3 regions of the Shinella sp. R2-11 genome follow, and region 1 is predicted to be linked to each of the others. Evidence: riboswitches for the same ligand, from Rfam matches in the RefSeq annotation. Region 1 holds a riboswitch; each other region holds the start of a gene.
What was found. Region 1 has a riboswitch for thiamine pyrophosphate ahead of thiB (thiamine ABC transporter substrate binding subunit). Riboswitches for the same ligand answer to the same signal wherever they lie in the genome.
Positions count from the first base shown of each region.

Region 2: it holds a riboswitch for thiamine pyrophosphate, as region 1 does, so the genes downstream of both, thiC (phosphomethylpyrimidine synthase ThiC) here and thiB (thiamine ABC transporter substrate binding subunit) in region 1, are expected to answer to the same signal.
Region 3: it holds a riboswitch for thiamine pyrophosphate, as region 1 does, so the genes downstream of both, thiD (bifunctional hydroxymethylpyrimidine kinase/phosphomethylpyrimidine kinase) here and thiB (thiamine ABC transporter substrate binding subunit) in region 1, are expected to answer to the same signal.

Region 1 is NZ_JBVAPC010000005.1:158,532-165,144, forward strand. It holds gene ACZ1A1_RS15000 (M48 family metalloprotease) at 1-793, opposite strand, end outside; gene thiQ (thiamine ABC transporter ATP-binding protein) at 1,035-1,754, opposite strand; gene thiP (thiamine/thiamine pyrophosphate ABC transporter permease) at 1,747-3,369, opposite strand; gene thiB (thiamine ABC transporter substrate binding subunit) at 3,371-4,378, opposite strand; TPP riboswitch at 4,418-4,529, opposite strand; gene ACZ1A1_RS15020 (DsbE family thiol:disulfide interchange protein) at 4,801-5,415, opposite strand; gene ccmD (heme exporter protein CcmD) at 5,412-5,579, opposite strand; gene ACZ1A1_RS15030 (heme ABC transporter permease) at 5,576-6,346, opposite strand; gene ccmB (heme exporter protein CcmB) at 6,407-6,613, opposite strand, start outside.
Region 2 is NZ_JBVAPC010000010.1:11,646-18,258, reverse strand. It holds gene ACZ1A1_RS21720 (DUF2218 domain-containing protein) at 1-20, opposite strand, end outside; gene ACZ1A1_RS21715 (PadR family transcriptional regulator) at 20-580, opposite strand; gene tsaA (tRNA (N6-threonylcarbamoyladenosine(37)-N6)-methyltransferase TrmO) at 711-1,232, shown strand; gene ACZ1A1_RS21705 (TOBE domain-containing protein) at 1,229-1,441, opposite strand; gene ACZ1A1_RS21700 (thiamine phosphate synthase) at 1,519-2,124, opposite strand; gene ACZ1A1_RS21695 (thiazole synthase) at 2,121-2,894, opposite strand; gene thiS (sulfur carrier protein ThiS) at 2,896-3,093, opposite strand; gene thiO (glycine oxidase ThiO) at 3,090-4,067, opposite strand; gene thiC (phosphomethylpyrimidine synthase ThiC) at 4,070-5,881, opposite strand; TPP riboswitch at 5,973-6,089, opposite strand; gene ACZ1A1_RS21675 (Bax inhibitor-1/YccA family protein) at 6,366-6,613, opposite strand, start outside.
Region 3 is NZ_JBVAPC010000007.1:92,781-99,393, reverse strand. It holds gene ACZ1A1_RS17845 (GNAT family N-acetyltransferase) at 1-596, opposite strand, end outside; gene dut (dUTP diphosphatase) at 601-1,074, opposite strand; gene ACZ1A1_RS17835 (peptide chain release factor 3) at 1,168-2,748, shown strand; TPP riboswitch at 2,952-3,048, shown strand; gene thiD (bifunctional hydroxymethylpyrimidine kinase/phosphomethylpyrimidine kinase) at 3,088-3,891, shown strand; gene ACZ1A1_RS17825 (LysE family translocator) at 3,895-4,503, opposite strand; gene ACZ1A1_RS17820 (AraC family transcriptional regulator) at 4,580-5,380, opposite strand; gene ACZ1A1_RS17815 (GFA family protein) at 5,384-5,788, opposite strand; gene ACZ1A1_RS17810 (pirin family protein) at 5,844-6,613, opposite strand, start outside.

The DNA of each region.
Region 1 (6,613 bases):
CCCGCGCATGCATCCGCGCCAGCTCGACGCGCTGCGGTGCGCTCGGATGGCTCGACAGGAAGTCGAGGCTCTGGTCCGCCTCCGGATCGACCGACGTGAAGCGGGCATAGCCGGCCATGGAATCGAGGAAGCGTGCGGCGGCATAGGGATCGTAGCCCGCCTCGCCCAGCATGCGCACGCCGATGACGTCGGCCTGGAGCTCCTGGTTGCGCGAGAAGGCGGCAAGGCGCAGCTTGCCGCGCGCCAGCGCCTGCTTGCCGGCGATGTTGCTGGACAGCACCTCGGCGACGACGCGGCTCGCGATGACCTCGGCCTCTTCCTTCTTCTGCCGCTCGATACCGTGGTTGGCGGTGACATGCGCCATTTCATGCGACAGCACGGCGGCCACTTCCGAGGCGTCGTCGGCGAGCGCCAGAAGGCCGCGCGTCACATAGAGATAGCCGCCCGGCAGCGCGAAGGCGTTGATGGCCGGGGAATTGAGGATGGTGATGCGGTAGGACTGGTTCGGGTTCTCCGAAACAGCCGTCAGCGCGCCGGTGATGCGGGCGACGAGGCGCTCGGTCTTGGCGTCCTTGTATTCGCCGCCGTAGCTCGCCACGATGCGCGGATGCTCGCGGGCACCCATCTGGGCGCGCGGATCGTTCTTCTGCACCTCTTCGACGATCTGCGGATTGGAAGAGGGCGAGATCGTCGGCTCATAGCTCTGCTCGATGAGCGACTGGCAGCCCGAAAGCAGCGTGCCCGCGAGCAGCAGGGCCGCGACGGACCTCACGACCCCGCGCCCGGATACCATTGCAGCTCCCTGCGTCGCTTTCGCCATGTCTCTTGCCCAAGCCCCTGAATGGGTTCGCGCCCGTGCCACAGCCTTCGGCCGCAGCGCGAGCGCGCATCGTCGCGCCTTCGAACGGATGAGATAGACGCGCCATACCCGGCCGGCAACTCCCGATTCGACAAACGGTTTTCCTGTGGCTCCGGTGACACAGGGCGGCGACCAAATTGTGGCGTCCGCCTTGGTCAAATCGCCCCGCCCCTCGCTAAATGCCGGAATGGCCGAGGAATTTTGCAACGGGAGGTGGATCGAGGCGTGCAAGGAAATCCGCCGCCGGCGCATCGAGCAGGATCGAGCCGGCCTCCAGGAACAGCACCCGTTCGGCCAGCCGGCTAATATCCTCGGGCTGGTGGGTGATGAAGAGGAGCGTGCTCTTCGTCTCGGCATGAAGCTCGGCGATGAGCCGCGCCATGTCCGCCCGCATGGCCGGATCGAGCGCGGCGAAGGGCTCGTCGAGCAGCAGGATCGGCCGGCGGCGCACCAGCGCGCGGGCGAGCGCCACGCGCTGCCGCTCGCCGCCGGAAAGCGAGCCCGGCAGGCGCTTCTCGTATCCGGCAAGGCCGACGCGGGCGAGCGCGGCGCCGATCGCCTCGCGGCCCGCCGCATCCAGCCTCAGGCCCGGATCGATGCCGAGACCGATATTGTCGGCGGCGGAAAGGTGGGCGAAGAGGTTGTTGTCCTGGAAGACGACGGAGACCGGCCGCTCCGCCGGATCGCGGCCGGCCATGTCCTTGCCGAACAGCGCGACGCTGCCGCTTGCCGGCTTCTCGAAGCCGGCGATGACGTTGAAGAGCGTCGACTTTCCCGCGCCCGAGGGGCCGGCGACGGCGACGGCGGCCCCTGCCGGAATGGCGCAATCGAAGGCGAGGCGCTTTTCCGCGAAGCGCACGGTGACGTCGGCAAGGGAAATGGCGGGATCAGGCATCGGAGCCGGGTCTTTCGGTTTGGCGCTCGGCGGCGGTCGAGGGCAGCGTCAGCAGCAGGCATAGCACGCCGAGGATCAGCGCGATGCCCGCGGCATCGGCTGTGCGGTAGCTCGCCATGCGGGAATAGAGCAGCCAGGGCAGCGTGACGAAGCCCTCCGCGCCGAAGATGGCGACCGCGCCGAGATCGCCGAGCGACAGCGCCATGGCGAAGGCGAAGGCGGCTAGGAAGGGTTTCTTCAGCGCCGGCCAGTCGATGCGCAGAAAACGCCGCCAGCCGGTGACGCCAAGGCTGAGCGCGAGGCGCGCGGTGCGGGCAAGATGCGTGCGGTAGGCGGGCTCCAGCACGCGGATGACGAAGGGCAGCGCCATCAGCGCATTGAGCACGGTGACGACGAAGGGCGCGAAGCGGCCCGTCTCGCCGAAGGTGCGCAGCATCAGGAACCAGCCGGTGGCAACGACGACCGGCGGCACGAGCAGGATCAGCGAGCCGACCGCCGGCAGCGCGCGGCCCATCAGCCGCGTCGCCGCCCCGCCGTCGCCGCTTTCGGCAAGGCGCGGCACCAGCACGACGGGAAGGGCGACGGCAAGGCTGAGGGTGGCGGAGGCGAGCGAGATGGCAAGGCTGGTGGCAAGCGCGCGGTGGAGCTGCGCATCAACCGCCAGCCGGCCGAAATCGGCGGCAAGGCCGGAGACGAGGGTGGCGGCGAGCGGGGCGGCGGTGAAGAGCGTGAAGAGGAGGATGACGAGGCCATCCGGGACGCGCCGCCTGCGGCCGTCGAAGCGGCGGATGGCACGGCCGGCGGTCATGCCTTCCTCCGGCGGGCGGCCGAAGAGCGAGATGAGCCAGAGCAGCGCCGCCGTCACCGCGATCTGCAGGAAGGCGAGCAGCACGGCGCGCTGGGGATCGAAATCGAAGCGCAGCGCCTGGTAGATCGCAACCTCGATGGTGGTGGCCGCAGGTCCGCCGCCGAGGGTGAGCACGATGGTGAAGCTCGTCGCGCAGAGCATGAAGACGAGGCCGGCGATGCCGGGCAGCACGCGGCGGATGACCGGCCATTCGATGAGCCGGAAGACCGCGCCGCCACTCATGCCGAGATTGGCCGAGGACAGCCAGTATTCCGGCGGGATGCGATCCAGCGCGGCGAGCAGGAAGCGCGCGGCGAGCGGCAGGTTGAAAAAGACATGGGCGATGAGGATGCCGGCGAGCCCGTAGACGCTGACCGGGCTTTCGAGGCCGGCAAGGCGCAGCAGGTCGTTGACGACACCCTGCCGCCCCCAGATCCCGACGACGCCGAGCGCGGCGACCAGCGCCGGCAGGCCGAGCGGCACGACGGAGAGGCGGATGATCCAGACGCGGCCGGGGAAGGTCCGCTGCCTTGCAAGCGCGCGGGCGACGGGGATGGCGAAGAGGACGGAGAGCAGCGTCGAAAGCGCCGCCTGCATCAGCGTGAACCGCGCGACGCGGCCGATATAGGCGTCGAGCAGCGGCGCGCCGCCGCCGCCCGCATGGCCAAGCAGCACGGCGGTCGCCGCGCCGACGAAGACGAGCACGCCGCCGAGGGCAAGGCCCCCGGCGATATCGAGCGTCCGTCGTTCGGCGCGGGCGAAGATCATCTTATTTCGCGCTCATCGCGCCGAGCCATTCGTCGATCCAGGCCTTGCGGTTCGCCGCGACCTCGTCCGACGACATGAGGAAGGTCTTTTCCGGCTTCACCAACGCGTCGAAGGCAGCCGGCAGCGGATCGCGGGTCTTGGCGGCCGGCATCATCCAGTTGGTTTCCGGGATGATCGACTGGAAATCCGGCCCCGTCATGAAGGTGAGGAACTGCCGGGCGAGGTCCTTGTCATGGGAAGTACGCGTCAGGCCGGCGACCTCGATCTGGATGTAATGGCCCTCGGAGAAGGCGGTGGCCTTGTAGCGCTCGGTGTTCTCCGCGATCATATGATAGGCCGGCGAGGTCGTGTAGGAGAGCACCATCGGCGCCTCGCCCTTGGTGAAGAGGCCATAGGCTTCCGACCAGCCGGGGGTGACGGTCAGCACGCGGTCCTTGAGCTTGGCCCAGGCTTCCGCGGACTTGTCGCCATAGACGGACTTCACCCAGAGCAGCAGGCCGAGGCCTGGCGTCGAGGTGCGCGGGTCCTCGATGACGATCTTCTGCGACGGGTCGCCCTCGACCAGCTCCTTGAGGCTCGTTGGCGGGGTCTTCAGCGCCTCGGTGTCATAGACGACGGCGAAGTGGCCGTAGTCGTAAGGCAGGAACGTATCGTCGGAGAAACCGCCCGGAACGGTGAGGCCTTCCGGCTTCAGGCCGTGCGGCTCGAAGAGGCCGGTCGCCTTGGCTTCCGAGATCAGGTTGGTGTCGAGGCCAAGCACCACGTCGGCCTTCGTGCCCTCGCCCTCCAGCTTGAGGCGGGTCAGCAGTTCCACGCCGTCGGCGACGCCGACCCATTCGACCTTGCAGCCGCAGGTCTTCTCGAAGGTCTCCTTAACCTTCGGCCCCGGGCCCCATTCGGCAACGAAACTCTCATAGGTGTAGACGGTCAGCGTCTTTTCCTGCGCGAAGGCGGGAAAGGCCAACGATACGGCGAGCGCCGCGATGGAAGAAAGAAATGCCGTGCGCATCAGCGCCTCCTTGTCTGGTCACAAACGGGAATAGGGCGCTGGATTGAGCCGTCTAATCCCTCCGCCGGTACGAGCCGGATCAGGTTCTTCGGGTTGGCAAACGCCTCTCAGCCGGCAGGTCGGAACCTGCGGGGCACCCCGTTAGAGCGGAAGAAGGCATAATCCCGTGCGCTTCGGCGCGCAAGGGGTGGAGGCGGAAACCGTGCGGCGTCAGCCCTCCACGGTTGGGGTCGTGCATCGAGGCTGCCCCTCACCCTAGCCCTCTCCCCGCAAGCGGGGAGAGGGGACTTGCCCCACGCGATATTTGAGATTCGGGAAAACGGCGCGGCATATCCCCTTCTCCCCGCTTGCGGGGAGAAGGTGGCCGGCAGGCCGGATGAGGGGCGAACGCTCCCGCGATTACCCTACCCTTTTGAGAGTTATCAGCCGCCCGCAGCGGGCGTCCCAAGCGCCTTCTCGATCGCCGGATAGAGCCCGTCTTTCAAACTCTTGTCATCGAACGGACCGACCCGCTTGTAGAGGATCGTCCCATCCGGCCCGACGAGGTAGGATTCCGGGATGCCGTAGACACCCCAGTCGATCGCCATCTTGCCGACGGGATCGAGGCCGATGGCCGAGAAGGGATTGCCGAGCTCGCCGAGGAAGCGTAGCGCATTCTCGCTGCCATCCTTGTAGTTGACGCCGACGACCGTGATGCGCGGGTCCTTCGACAGCGCCAGGATGACCGGGTGCTCCTGCCGGCAGGGCACGCACCAGGAGGCCCAGAAATTGACGAGCGTCAGCTTGCCCGCGGCCGTTTGCGCCGTCAGCGCCGGGACGGGCGCGCCGTCTTTGGTGGCGCCCGCAAGCGGATCGAGATCGCGGAACGGCGCCTTGGTGCCGATGAGCGCGGAGGGGATTTCCGAGATGTCGCGGCCGGAATTGAGCTGGGTCCAGAAGATCAGCGCCAGGCCGAGGAAGACCGCGAGCGGCAGCGCGGCGAGGATCAAGCGCGTGCGCTTGCCCGCGCCCTCGGCATTGCCCTCGTTCTCGCTCATGGATTGCCCTCGCTGTGCGCGGAGCGGCGGCGGATGCCGGCGGCTTCGAGCTGCTCGATCTCGCGGCGGCGGCCGCGATGGTCGATGAAGACCCAGAGCACGAGGCCGAGCGTGACGGCGAAGGCAGCGATATAGGACACCGCGACGTAGAAGGTATGGCTCATGCGGCGCCTCCCGCGCGGCCGGCGACACGGGCCGCATGGCGGCGCAGCACCGCGATGCGGCGGCGCAGGATCTCGTTGCGCATGGCAAGGATATGCAGCGTGAAGAACAGCATGGTGAAGGCGACGGCCATGATGATGAGCGGCCAGAGGAATTCCGGGTCGATGGTCGGCCCGCCCATGCGGATGACGCTCGCCGGCTGGTGCAGCGTGTTCCACCACTCGACCGAGAACTTGATGATCGGGATGTTGACGAAACCGACGAGGATCAGCACGGCGCTGACCTTGGCGGCGCGCGTCGGGTCATCCATGGCGCGGCCGAGGGCGATCAGGCCGAGATACATCAGGAAGAGCACGAAGACGGAGGTGAGCCGCGCGTCCCACACCCACCAGGTACCCCACATGGGCTTGCCCCAGAGCGAGCCGGTGATGAGCGCGACGAGCGTGAAGCAGGCGCCGATGGGCGCGGCGGCCTTGGCCGAGACGTCGGCGAGCGGATGGCGCCAGACGAGCGTGCCGAGTGCGGAAAGCGCCATGACCGAATAGCACATCATCGAGAGCCAGGCCGCCGGCACATGCACATACATGATGCGCACCGTTTCGCCCTGCTGGTAATCGCCCGTCGTCGTGAAGGAAAGGTAGAGCCCCACCGCAAAGAGACAGAGCGTCAGCCCGGCAAGCCACGGCCAGACGATGGCGACCAGCGCCAGGAACCGCGTGGGATTGGCGAGGTCGCTGAATTTTCGGATGGCAAGGCTCGGTTCGCTCATGATGGTTCTTTAACGCGGAAGCACCCGGTCTTCAATTGATCTGCCGCAATCACTTTCCTGTCAGTCGCTCGAAAGACGAAGCGCCGCAGCCGCCGCGACGGGACCGATGACGGCAAAGGCGAGGTTGAGCGCGACGAGGATGAGGAAGGGCGGCAGGAAGGGCGCCGGTTCCTGGATCGCCGCATAGACCGCACTCACCCCGAAGATCAGCACGGGAATGGCAAGCGGCAGGACGAGGATCGAGACGAGCAGCCCGCCGCGCGGCAG
Region 2 (6,613 bases), on a different contig from region 1:
TTGCTCGTTGCGGCGGTCATCAGCTTTTCTCCACGGTCTGGGCGGCAAGGTCGAGTGCGGCGACGATGGCTTCTGCCGCCTCCTCGCTCACGTCTCCCCGGCGGAGGCGAAGCCGCATGGCGAGTTTCAGGTTTTCCATGGCGCGCACGACCGGGGCGGGCACGCCTTCGCGGCCGCGCGGTCCGCCGCTGCCGGCGCGCGCCATGAGCTCGTCGATGGCCGCGCGGTTGGCGGCGAGGAAGGCCTTGCCTTCCGGCGTGATGCTGTAACGCTTGCGCCCGCCTTCGGCCGGTTCGATCACGGCATAGCCCATGTCGTCCAGCCAGGAGAGCGTCGGGTAGATGACGCCCGGGCTCGGGCTGTAGCTGCCGCCGAAGCGTTCCTCGATGGTCTTGATCAGCTCATAGCCATGGCTCGGTGCATCGGCGATGATGGCGAGCAGCAAGAGGCGCAGCTCGCCGTAGTCGAAGAGGCGTCCGCCGTGGCGGCCACCCCGGCCGGGGCCATGATGGCGGCCGCGATGGAAGGGACCCGAACGATCGTCGGGCGGTGAAAAGTGGCGGTGAGGGCCGCATCCCATTCTGTGTCTCATGGTCCCGATATAAATCTCGATATATCTGAAATCAAGATATATCGAGATTTATATCTTTAAAAAGTTTTCGGCGGCCGCTAACGTCGTATTCCAGAAAATATAACGATGGAGAGGGCGCATGGTCCGGCTGAACGAAATCCGCAGGAACGAGGTCGCGATCACGCCGCCGGAAACGGCGGATGCGCAGCTCGTCTTCATCGGCCGGATTTCGACGCCCTGGAGCGCGCGCATGGAAACGCCGCGGCAGGGGCGTCATGACGGGCCGGTCTGCACCATCGAGATATTCGAGCCCTGGGTGCAGGCGTTGACGGGCGTCGAGCGGTTCGAGCGGCTGGAGGTGCTTTACTGGCTGCACCAGTCGCGCCGCGACCTCGTGCTGCAGAGCCCGGCGTCGAACGGCGAGGTGCACGGCACCTTCTCGCTGCGCTCGCCCGTGCGGCCGAACCCGATCGGAACCTCGATCGTGGTGTTCGAGAAGATCGAGGGCAATCGCCTCTTCGTGCGCGGCCTCGATTGCCTCGACGGCACGCCGCTGATCGACCTGAAGCCGGACCGCACGCTCTTCAAGCCGATCGCACCGCCCCAGCCGGGCGATTTCGAGACCGGCCAGGCGCAGATGTGCAGGAAGGCCGGCGATTAGTCGTCGACGGCGACCATCACGTTGGAGGCCTTGACGACCGCATAGGCTTCCTGCCCGGCGGCAAGGCCAAGTTCGTTGACGGCTTCGTTGGTGATCGAGGCGGTGATGATCGAACCGCCGCCGACATCGATGCGGACATGGGCGGTGGTCGCGCCGAGAGTGACTTCGACGATCTTGCCCTTGAGGCGGTTGCGCGCGCTGATCTTCATGCAATGCTCCTGTGGTTGCTACCCGCAAACTAGCATCGCGGCGCCGAAAGGAAAGGTCCGCAACCCGAAACCGGCGATCACCGCCAGCGGGCGGTGCGCTCGATCCATTCGCGGGTGCGGGCCTCCGGGTCGGCATTCAGCGTGATGTCGGTGACGACGGCGGCGCTGTCGGCGCCGTTCTCGAAGACGGCGGAGAGGCGATCCGGATTGAGGCCGCCGATGGCGACGAGGGGAAGCGGCGCGATGCGGGCCTTCCAGTCGGCGATGCGCTCGACGCCCTGCGGCGCCCATTTCATCTTCTTCAGGATCGTCGGCCAGATAGGGCCGAGCGCAATGTAATCGGGCCGTGCGGCAAGCGCCGTTTCGAGCTCCGCCGCGTCATGGGTGGAAAGGCCGAGCTTCATGCCGCGCGCGCGGATGGCGGCGATGTCGGCCCCGGCAAGGTCCTCCTGCCCGAGATGCACGAAGTCGCAGCCCTCCTTGATGGCGATTTGCCAGTAATCGTTGACGATGAGCTGGCAGCCCCCGGCGGCGCAGGCCGCTTTCGCGCGGCGGATTTCCGCGCGCAGGCGATCCTCCGGCAGGTCCTTCATGCGCAGCTGCACGAGCCTGACGCCGAGTGGCACGAGCCGCTCGATCCAATCAGCGCTGTCGACGATGAGGTAGAAGGGATCGAGCTTCATGAAAAGACGGCCTTTCCGATGACGGGAGTGGAGGGAACGGCCATGTCGCGCGGCTCCAGGGGCACCGCCGCATGGGCGAGGCGGCCGGCCGCAATGGCGAGCGCGAAGGCTTCCGCCATGGCGGCCGGATCGCCCGCGCCGGCGACGGCGGTATTGAGCAGCACGGCATCGTAGCCGTGCTCCATGACAGCGGCCGCATGCGATGGGCGGCCGATCCCGGCATCGACGATCAGCGGAATATCCGGGAAATGCGCGCGGAAGGCGCGCAGCGCCATCGGGTTGACCGGTCCCATGGCCGAGCCGATGGGCGCGCACCAGGGCATCAGCACCCGGCAACCGGCCTCCAGCAGCCTTTCGGCGACGACAAGGTCGTCGGTCGTATAGGGGAAGACCTGAAAGCCTTCGCCGGTCAGGATGCGCGCCGCCTCGACGAGGCCGAAGACGTCGGGCTGGAGCGTGTCGTGATGGCCGATCACCTCCAGCTTGATCCAGTCGGTGCGGAAGACCTCGCGCGCCATCTTCGCCGTCAGCACGGCTTCCTTGACGCTGTGGCAGCCAGCGGTGTTCGGCAGCACGCGCACGCCGAGCTCCCCGATCAGTTCGAAGAAGGTGCCGCCCGCCTTGCCGCCGGCATTTTCCCGGCGCAGGGAAACCGTGACGATCTCCGCCTTCGAGCGCCGTACTGCATCCGCGAGAATGGCGGGCGAGGGATAGCGCGCGGTGCCGAGCAGCAGGCGGGAGCCGACCTCGGCGTCGTAGAGTTTCAGCATGTCAGCCTCCCTGCATGGGGGAAAGGATCTCGACGCGGTCGCGCTCGCCGAGCGGGAAGGCGGCGCGATCCTCGCGGTGCACCAGCTCGCCGTTCACCGCCGTCGCCAGCCAGTCGCCTTCGTAGTCGAGGGCGGAGAGGAGATCGGCAAGCGTCGCGGCGGCGATCTCCTGTTCCTCGCCGTTGATGATGAGGGTCATGATGCCTTCCTTTCGAATTGCCTCTGGCGAAGGAGGATGTGGGCGACCTCGCCGGCCATGGCGGGCGCCAGCAGGAAGCCGTGCCGGTAGAGGCCGTTAACATGGATGGTCTCGCCATCCTCGCTCACGCGCGGGAGGTTGTCGGGATAGGCCGGGCGGATGCCCGCGCCGGTCTCCGCGAGCCGTGCCTCGCCGAAGGCCGGGTGCAGGGCATAGGCGGCGTTCAGCAGCTCCATAAGCGAGCGGGCGGTGACGGGGCCGGCGTCGTCGCTCTCGATCATCGTCGCGCCGACCATGAAGCGGCCCGCCTCCCGCGGCACGATATAGATCGGGTGGCGGGGGTGGAGCAGACGGACGGGACGTGACAGGCGGATCTCGCCGGTTTCGAGGACGAGCATTTCGCCGCGCACACCCCGTAGGCCCGGCAGGCGGCCGATCCGCGCCGCGCCGGTGCAGTCGATCACCCGGTCATGGCCGCCGGCCTTGCCGCCCGCGCCGAAGAGGAAGCGCATGCGCGCCTCCTCGAGGCTGGCGGTGAGCGCCGCCAGCGCCTGCCGCGGATCGAGATGAGCCTCCTCGCGGAAGAACAGCGCCCGGCGGAAGCGGCCGGCAAGGTCCGGTTCCAGCGCGGCGATGGCCGGCTCGTCCAGCCATTCCCAACCGCTCGTCCGCCCGGCGAAGCGTTCGAGCTCGCCGGCATCGCGGCCGGCCGCGACGACCAGCGTGCCCTTGCGATGCACATGGCCGGGGAGCGCGGCTTCCCACCAGTCGGCGGCAAGGCGGCCGAGCGCCAGCACCTGTTCCTCGGCGCTTTCCCGCTCGCACCAGGGCGCGAGCATGCCGCCGGCAAAGCCGGAGGCGCCGAGGCCCGCCCTTTCCCGGCTTTCCGAAATGGTGACGTCGAAGCCGTGGCGGTAGAGCTGCCAGGCGGTGGCAAGGCCGGCGACGCCGGCGCCCTTGACGAGGATGCGCATGGTCATTCTCCCGAAAGCGGCATATAGAGGTCGCCGCCCTCGCGGAATTTCGCCGCCATGGCCTCAAGCCCCTCCTTCTGCGCCTCGGCGCGGATATCGTGCGAGATGCGCATGGAGCAGAATTTCGGGCCGCACATGGAGCAGAAATGCGCCACCTTGTGCGCCTCCTTGGGCAGCGTTTCGTCGTGGAAGGCGCGGGCCGTCTCCGGGTCGAGCGAGAGGTTGAACTGGTCCTCCCAGCGGAACTCGAAGCGGGCGCGCGACAGCGCGTCGTCGCGGATCTTCGCGGCCGGGTGGCCCTTGGCGAGGTCGGCGGCGTGGGCGGCGATCTTGTAGGTGATGACGCCGACCTTCACGTCGTCGCGGTCGGGCAGGCCGAGATGTTCCTTGGGCGTGACGTAGCAGAGCATGGCCGTGCCGAACCAGCCGATCATCGCCGCGCCGATGCCGGAGGTGATGTGGTCGTAGCCGGGGGCGATGTCCGTCGTCAGCGGGCCGAGCGTGTAGAACGGGGCCTCGCCGCAGGTCTTCAACTGCTTGTCCATGTTCTCCTTGATCTTGTGCATCGGCACATGGCCGGGGCCTTCGATCATGACCTGGCAGTCCTTCGCCCAAGCGATCTGCGTCAGTTCGCCGAGCGTTTCGAGTTCGGCGAACTGCGCGGCGTCGTTGGCATCGGCGATCGAGCCGGGGCGCAGGCCGTCGCCGAGGGAGAAGGTGACGTCATAGGCGCGGGCGATGTCGCAGATTTCCTCGAAATGCTCGTAGAGGAAGCTCTCCTTGTGGTGATGCAGACACCACTTGGCCATGATCGAGCCGCCGCGCGAGACGATGCCGGTGACGCGGTTCACGGTCAGCGGGATGTAGTGCAGCCGCACGCCGGCATGGATGGTGAAATAGTCGACGCCCTGTTCGGCCTGCTCGATCAGCGTGTCGCGATAGACCTCCCAGGTCAGGTCCTCGGCGATGCCGTTCACCTTCTCCAGCGCCTGGTAGAGCGGCACGGTGCCGATGGGGACCGGCGAGTTGCGGATGATCCATTCGCGGATATTGTGGATGTTGCGGCCGGTCGAAAGGTCCATGACCGTGTCGGCGCCCCAGCGTATGGCCCAGACCATCTTCTCCACCTCCTCCGCCATGGAGGAGGTGACGGCGGAATTGCCGATATTGGCGTTGATCTTCACCAGGAAGTTCCGGCCGATGATCATCGGCTCGGCTTCCGGGTGGTTGATGTTGGCGGGGATGACGGCGCGGCCGCTCGCCACTTCCTGGCGGACGAATTCCGGCGTCACGTAATCCGGGATATGTGCGCCGAAACTCTCGCCGTCGCGAGCAAGCGCCTCTTTCGCGGCCTTGCGGCTGAGGTTTTCGCGGATGGCGATGAATTCCATCTCGGGCGTGACGATGCCGGCGCGGGCATAGGCGAGCTGTGTCACCGCCTTGCCGTTCGCCGCGCGGCGCGGGCGGCTCAGCACCGGGAATTCCGGCGTCAGGCGCTCGCCGGTGGCAAAGCCGTTGTCCTCGGGGCGGATGTGGCGGCCGTCATAGGCCTGCGTGTCGCCGCGGGCGGCGACCCAGCCTTCGCGAAGGCGCGGCAGGCCGCCCTCGATGGCAACGACATGGGCGGGATCGGTATAGGGGCCGGAGGCGTCGTAGACGATGACCGGCGGCTCGCCGGAGGTCGGGTGCAGGGCGATCTCGCGCATCGGCACGCGGATGTCCGGGTGCAGCTCACCCGGAATGTGGATCTTCCGCGAGGCGGGAAGGGCGCCCGTCGTGACGGTCGGGGTGAGTTTCTGGGCGGCAATATTCATCGTGAGGCTCCAAGTTTTCGTTTGGAGACCCAGTCCTGGAGCCGGAATGATGGAAGGGCGCGGGAGACGGAATCCGGGTTGCGGATTGCCTGCCACAGCGCTTGCACCGTCCCTACGCCAGTATGAACTGGATCAGGTTCAACGGGTCACTGCGCTGCGAATGCCAGCAGTATCTCAGCCCCTTGTCGGGACCCCCCTGGTGAATGTCTCAAGCAAAGACGCTGCGTGGAGATTTGTCAACGGGGTAATTTGCGTAAGTTATCTCTTACGTTTTGTTGCGCCGCATTCTGTCTTTTCCTGCGTCATGCTCGGGCCTGTCCCGAGCATCTGCCAACGTCCCGGGTTTTGATGCTTTGGTAGATCCTCGGCTCAAGGCCGAGGATGACGACGGTGAGTGTGGAGCGGTTGATGGCAAAAAGAAACGGCGGGGTATTGCCCCGCCGTTCCCTTCTAGCCGCTGATTAAGAGTCAGCTGCTCTAACGACTATTCGCGCTCGCCCGTGAAATTCAGCAGGAGCTGGAAGATGTTGACGAAGTTGAGGTAGAGCGACAGTGCGCCGAACACGGCCATCTTCTGCTGCGACTCGTGGCCGATATTTTCCGCATACTGTTCCTTGATGTTCTGCGTGTCCCAGGCGGTGAGGCCGACGAAGACGAGGATGCCGATCACCGAGACGGCGAATTGCAGGGCGCTGGAGCCGAGGAAGATGTTGACGATGGAGGCGATGATCA
Region 3 (6,613 bases), on a different contig from region 1:
TCCGGCATCAGGGCGGCGTTGAAGAGGAACATCCCGGTCTGCCGCACCGGCGCGAAGCGATCCGAAACGGGCTGGCGGCTGTCGAGCAGCCGGCGCAGCAGCGCGATATCCGCCGCGCTTCCAAGGTCCAGCCGCCGCACCGGGCCCGCCCTCCCGCCGCCGGGCGCCGCACCGGCGAAGCGGTGCTGCGCCAGCGGCTCGAAACCGTAGCGGCCGTAGAGCGCCGGCGTATCGGTCAGGAGAGCGACGGCCGCAAATCCTTCCGAATCGCAATGGGCAAGCGCCGCCTCCATGACGTCGCGGTAAAGGCCCATGCCGCGATGGCCCGGCCGCACCGCGCCGGATTGCAGGCCGGCCGCGCGCAGGGAAACGCCATCGATGACGAGCGGCAGCGAGAAGGCGCTGATATTGGCGACGCAGGCACCATCCGCATCGAACCACGAGAAGGGAATGCCGGTCGGGTCCGATCTGCCGAGCCGGTCCATGATCGTCACGTCGATCCCGAAGACGTCCTGCAGCAGGCCTGCAAGGGCGCGCGATGCCGCGGGATCGCCGAAATAGCCGTAGCGGAAGGAAAGGTCCTTGCGGACGGGCATCGCCTCAGCGGACGCCGGTCGAGCCGAAGCCGCCCGCGCCGCGCGTGGTCTCACTCGCTTCCGTCGCCTCGCGCACCGCGACCTGCGTCACGGGGGCGATCACCATCTGGGCGATGCGCATGCCGCGCTCGATGACGAAGGCCTCCTCGCCGAGATTGGCGAGCAGCACCTTCACCTCGCCGCGATAGTCGCTGTCGACGGTGCCGGGCGTGTTGAGGCAGGTGATGCCGTGCTTGAAGGCAAGGCCGGAGCGCGGCCGGATCTGGCCCTCGTAGCCATGCGGGATCTCGAAGACGAAGCCGGTCGGCACCAGCGCGCGTTTTCCGGGCTCCAGCGTGAGCGGCGCATCCGCTGCTACGGCGGCGCGAAGGTCCATGCCGGCGGCGCCTGAAGTCTCGTAGGCGGGTAGCTCTATGCCGTCGCCATGGGGCAGGCGGACGAGGGAAAGCATGGGGTGGGAGGGGGCGTGCGCGTTCATGCGCCCATAAGCCGGCGCCGGGCGCGCCTCGTCAATTGCGCTTTTTCGGCGGAGCCTGTAAAGACCCCGGCAACTCACAGGATATTGCAGAAAATGGCCGAAACCCTTGCCGAGGCGGTCTCCCGCCGCCGCACCTTCGCGATCATCGCGCACCCGGACGCCGGTAAAACCACCCTTACCGAAAAACTGCTTCTCTTCGGCGGCGCCATCCAGCTCGCCGGCGAGGTGAAGGCGAAGAAGGACCGCATCCAGACCCGCTCGGACTGGATGAAGATCGAGCGCGAGCGCGGCATCTCCGTCGTCACCTCGGTGATGACCTTCGAATATGACGGCAACGTCTTCAACATTCTCGATACGCCCGGCCACGAGGACTTCGCGGACGACACCTACCGCACGCTGACGGCGGTGGACGCTGCCGTCATGGTCATCGACGCCGCCAAGGGCATCGAGCCGCGCACGCTGAAGCTCTTCGAGGTCTGCCGCCTGCGCGACATCCCGATCATCACCTTCGTTAACAAGATGGACCGCGAGAGCCGCGATCCGTTCGAGATCCTCGACGAGGTGGAGGAGAAGCTCGCGCTCGACACCGCCCCGGTCACCTGGCCGGTCGGCCGCTCGAAGACCTTCTGCGGCTCCTATCACCTCGCCGACCGCACCTTCCGCGGCTCGGACACGCAGGTCCAGCCGACGCGGATGGACGATGCGGCGGAGGTCGCCAAGCACCTGCCGGAAAACGAGCGGGACGCCTTCATCGAGGAGATGGAGCTTGCCCGCGAGGCCTGCCGCCCGTTCGACCGCGAAGCCTTCCTCGAAGGGCACCTGACGCCGGTCTTCTTCGGCTCGGCGCTCCGCAATTTCGGCGTGCGCGACCTCATCAACGCGCTCGGCGCCTTCGCGCCGCCGCCGCGCGACCAGGTGGCGGATGTGCGCAAGGTCCACGCCTCGGAAGACAGGATGACGGCCTTCGTCTTCAAGATCCAGGCCAATATGGACCCCAACCACCGCGACCGCATCGCCTTTGCCCGCGTCTGCTCCGGCATGCTGGAGCGCGGCATGAAGGTGCGCCTTGCCCGCACGGGCAAGACCATCGGCCTCTCGGCCCCGCAGTTCTTCTTCGCCTCGCAGCGCCAGCTTGCCGACACGGCCTATGCCGGTGACGTGGTGGGCATCCCCAACCACGGAACGCTCAGGATCGGTGACACGCTGACGGAAGGCGAGGCGCTGGTCTTCGAGGGGGTGCCGAACTTCGCGCCGGAAATCCTGCGCCGCGTGCGGCTGGAAGACGCCATGAAGGCCAAGAAGCTGAAGGAGGCGCTCCAGCAGATGGCCGAGGAAGGCGTCGTGCAGCTCTTCTCGCCGGAAGACGGCTCGCCGGCCATCGTCGGCGTCGTCGGCGCGCTTCAGCTCGATGTGCTGAAGGAGCGGCTTTCGGCGGAATACGGCCTGCCGGTCTCCTTCGAGATGTCGCGCTTCTCCGTCTGCCGCTGGATCTCCTCCGACAGCGCGGCCGAGCTCGACAAGTTCGTTACGCAGCGTCGCGGCGATATCGCTCGCGACCTCGATGGCGATCCGGTGTTCCTGGCGCAGGACGCCTTCTCGCTGCGCTACGAGGCGGAGCGCTATCCGGCGATCAAGATGGTCGCCATCAAGGAGTATCACGTCACCAAGGCATGACAGGCGAGGCAGCCCCTCATCCGGCCTGCCGGCCACCTTCTCCTTGGCTGCGGGGAGAAGGGGATATGCCGTGCTGTTTTCCCAAAACAATAACCGTTCGTGGGGCACGTCCCCTCTCCCGCTCGCGGGGAGCGGGCTAGGGTGAGGGGCCATCGCCAGCATTCATTTTCCGGGTGACACGCACCTCCTCATTTGCGAAAATCATCCCGAGACAGGGGCGTCCGCCGGAAGGCGGGCTGAGAAGCACCCTTTGAACCTGAACCGGATCATGCCGGCGGAGGGAGTCGAACGGGCCTCAATTCCGCTGCCCGAAGACCGCCTTCGCCCCAAGGAGGCGAAATGGCCATCGCAAACATTCTCTCGATCGCGGGCTCCGACCCGTCGGGCGGGGCCGGCATCCAGGCCGATCTCAAGACCTTCGCCGCCCGCGGCACCTACGGCATGGCCGTGCTGACCGCGCTGACGGCGCAGAACACGCAGGGCGTCTCCGGTGTGCATCTCGTGCCGCCGGCCTTCGTCGCGGCGCAGATTGCGGATGTGTTCGGCGATGTCCGTGTCGATGCCGTGAAGATCGGCATGATCGCCTCGGCGGAGATCGCCGGGGCGGTGGCGGATGCGCTTCTCCCCCATCGCGGCACGCCCGTCGTGCTCGATCCGGTCATGGTCGCCAAGGGCGGAGCGTCCTTGTTGGCCGAGGCGGCCGTCGACGCGCTGACCCGCCGCCTCCTGCCGCTCGCGACGGTGCTGACGCCGAACCTGCCGGAGGCGGCAGCGCTCCTCGGGGAGCCGGAGGCCGCCGACCGGGCCGCCATGGAAGGGCAGGCGACGCGTCTGCTCGCGTTCGGCCCCAAGGCGGTGCTGCTGAAGGGCGGGCACCTGCCGGGCGGCGAAAGCCCGGACGTGCTGGCGACGCCGGGCGGGCTGCGCTGGTACGAGGGCGTGCGGGTGCTGACGCGCAACACCCACGGCACAGGCTGCTCGCTGTCGAGCGCCATCGCCGCTGAAATCGGCAAGGGCAGGCCGCTTGCCGATGCCGTGGCGGCGGCGAAGAGCTTCATCGCCGGCGCGGTGCGATCCTCGGATGCGCTGTCGGTCGGCGCCGGCCACGGGCCGCTCCATCATTTCCATGCGCTCTGGACCTGATCCTCAGCGGTCCGCCAGCGCGAGCCTGAGGCCCATCACGCCGAGGGCGGCGGCAAAGCCCCGCTGCGTCCAGGCCATGATCCTCGGCCGGCTCAGCACCTGCTCGCGCAGGCCGGCCGCAAGCGCGGCATAGACGGCGAAGACGAGGAAGGTCAGCCCCATGAAGACGCCGCCGAGCAAGAGCATCCGCGCGGTGGCGCCGGCTGCATTCGCGGGAACGAACTGCGGCAGGAAGGCGAGGAAGAACAGCGAGAGCTTCGGATTGAGGATGTTCGTGAGAATGGCCTTGCGCACGATGCGCAGCGCCTTTTCCACCGGCTCCGCTCCGGGATCGAGCGTCCCGCTCTCCTTCAGCAGGCTCCAGGCGATAAAAAGCAGGTAGGCGACACCGATAGTTCGCAGCACCTCGAAGGCGAGGGCGCTCGCATGCAGCACGGCGGCAAGGCCGGCGACGCTGGCGAGGATATGCGGCACGATACCGAGCGTGCAGCCGAAGGCGGCGAGCAGGCCGGCGCGCAGGCCGCCGCTGATGCCGAGCGCCAGCGTATAGATCACCCCCGTGCCCGGAAGCAGGATGACGACGAGCGAGGTGATCAGGAATTCAGCGGTCATGACGGGCTCCATGCGGCTTGGAAGCGGCAGGAGACACCGGAGGCCGGGTCCCCGTCTTGAACGAAATTGCGGGCGGTCAGGCGCGGGCGGCGCGCAGGGCGCCCGGCGTATAGCCGTAGCGCCGCGTGAAGTTGCGCGTCATGTGGCTCTGGTCGGCAAAGCCCGCGTCCATGGCCGCCTCGGCAAGCGGCGTGCCGGCGGCGACCAGCCGGCGGGCAAGCTCGGTGCGCCGCTGGAGCTGGTAGGCATGGGGCGTCAGGCCCGTGGCGCGGGCGAAATCGCGCACCAGCCGGAAGCGCCCGATGCCGCATCCGGCGGCAAGCGTTTCGAGGCTGACAGCGGCGGCCGGGTCGTTGTCGAGCCGTTCGCGGGCGCGGGCCACGGCCGGCAGGGCCATGCCGTCGGGGCGGGGCGTCTCCTCGCGCAGGAGCGCGGCGAGCAGCAGGAAAAGCCGCTCTTCCGCCGCAAGCGGCGCGGCGGCGCGATCCATCAGCGCGGCGAGCGTTGCCGAGACGAGCCCGGCAATCCGCCCGTCCTCCAGCACCGGCGCATGGAATTCCCCGCGCGGGCGGCCTTCGAAAATGTCCCGCGCCGCGGCCGCGACGACGGCGGGCTGCATGTAGAGCATGCGCCAGGCGCGCGGCGCATCGCCGATCGGCGCGCCGTCATGCACCTCGCCGGGATTGACGGTGATCGTATGGCCGGCCCCGGCCTCGACCATGCCGCGCCCGCTGGCCGATCTCTGCGCGCCCCGCTCGATGACGCCGACGCCATAGGCGTCATGGCTGTGGCGGGCGAAGGAATGCCGGCTGTCGGCGAAGACGGCCTCTACGCCGGCAATGCTTGTGCTGAAAAGCTGGAAGCGCCCGGCCGCCACGGTTCAGTCCCCCGGCACGACGGGAAGCGCCGCGGTCTCGCCGACCCAATCGGCGGCGGACCTGCACCAGAACTGCCGTGTCGGCTTCAGCCCGGCGCGCTGGTTGATGCTGCCCCAGCGGATGCCCCAGGTCTTCGCGTCCTCCCCGGTGCCGGTGGTGAAGAGCGGCGAGCCGCATTCCGGGCAGAAATATTGCAGCCGCAGGCGGCCGTTCTCGGCGGTCTTGGTGTAGAGCTTCGGCGGGTTGCCGGTGAGCCGCACGGCCGTTTCGGGCACGATGGCGGTGACGCGATAGGGCGAGCCGGTCAGCCGCTGGCAATCCGTGCAATGGCAGATCAGGATCTCGCCCGGGTCGATCTCCGCCTCATAGGTCACGAAGCCGCAATGGCATTGCCCGTCGATCCGCATGAAAACTCCCTCCGCCGCAGGATACGGCGGAAGGATAGGGGCCTTTGGCCTCGCGTCAATGCGCCGGCCTGATGAAGGTGCCGTTGCGAAGCTCGCGCATCGCCTGCTGCAGCTCTTCCTGCGTGTTCATCACGATGGGGCCGTGCCATGCGACCGGCTCCTGGATCGGCTTGCCCGAGACGAGGAGGAAGCGGATGCCGTTCTCGCCGGCCTGCACCGTTACCTCGTCACCCGTGTCGAAGACGACCAGCGTGCGGTTGCCGGAAAGGTCGCGGATGTTCAGCTCCTCGCCCTGGTATTCCTTCTCCACCTTCACGCCGAAGGGCTTGGAGGCGTCGCGGAACGTGCCGGAGCCGGCGAAGATATAGGCGAAGGCCGAGCGATAGGTATCGACCGGCAGCCGCTTCGTCTTGCCGGGCGGCACGGAGATGTCGAGATAGACCGGCTCGGCGGCGATGCCGTCGACCGGACCTGTCCTGCCCCAGAAGCTGCCGGCGATGACGCGCGCGGCCGTGCCGTCGTCGTCGACGACCACGGGAATGTCGGCGGACTTGATATCCTGGTAGCGTGGCGCGGTCATCTTCAGCGACGAGGGCAGGTTGGCCCAGAGCTGGAAGCCGTGCATCCTGCCGGCGAAATCGCCGCGCGGCATTTCCTGGTGCAGGATGCCGCTGCCGGCGGTCATCCATTGCACGTCGCCGGCGCCCATCACGCCATGATTGCCGAGGCTGTCGCCATGCTCGACGGAGCCGGCCAGCACATAGGTGATGGTCTCGATGCCGCGATGCGGATGCCAGGGGAAGCCGCGAACGTAATCCTCGGGAT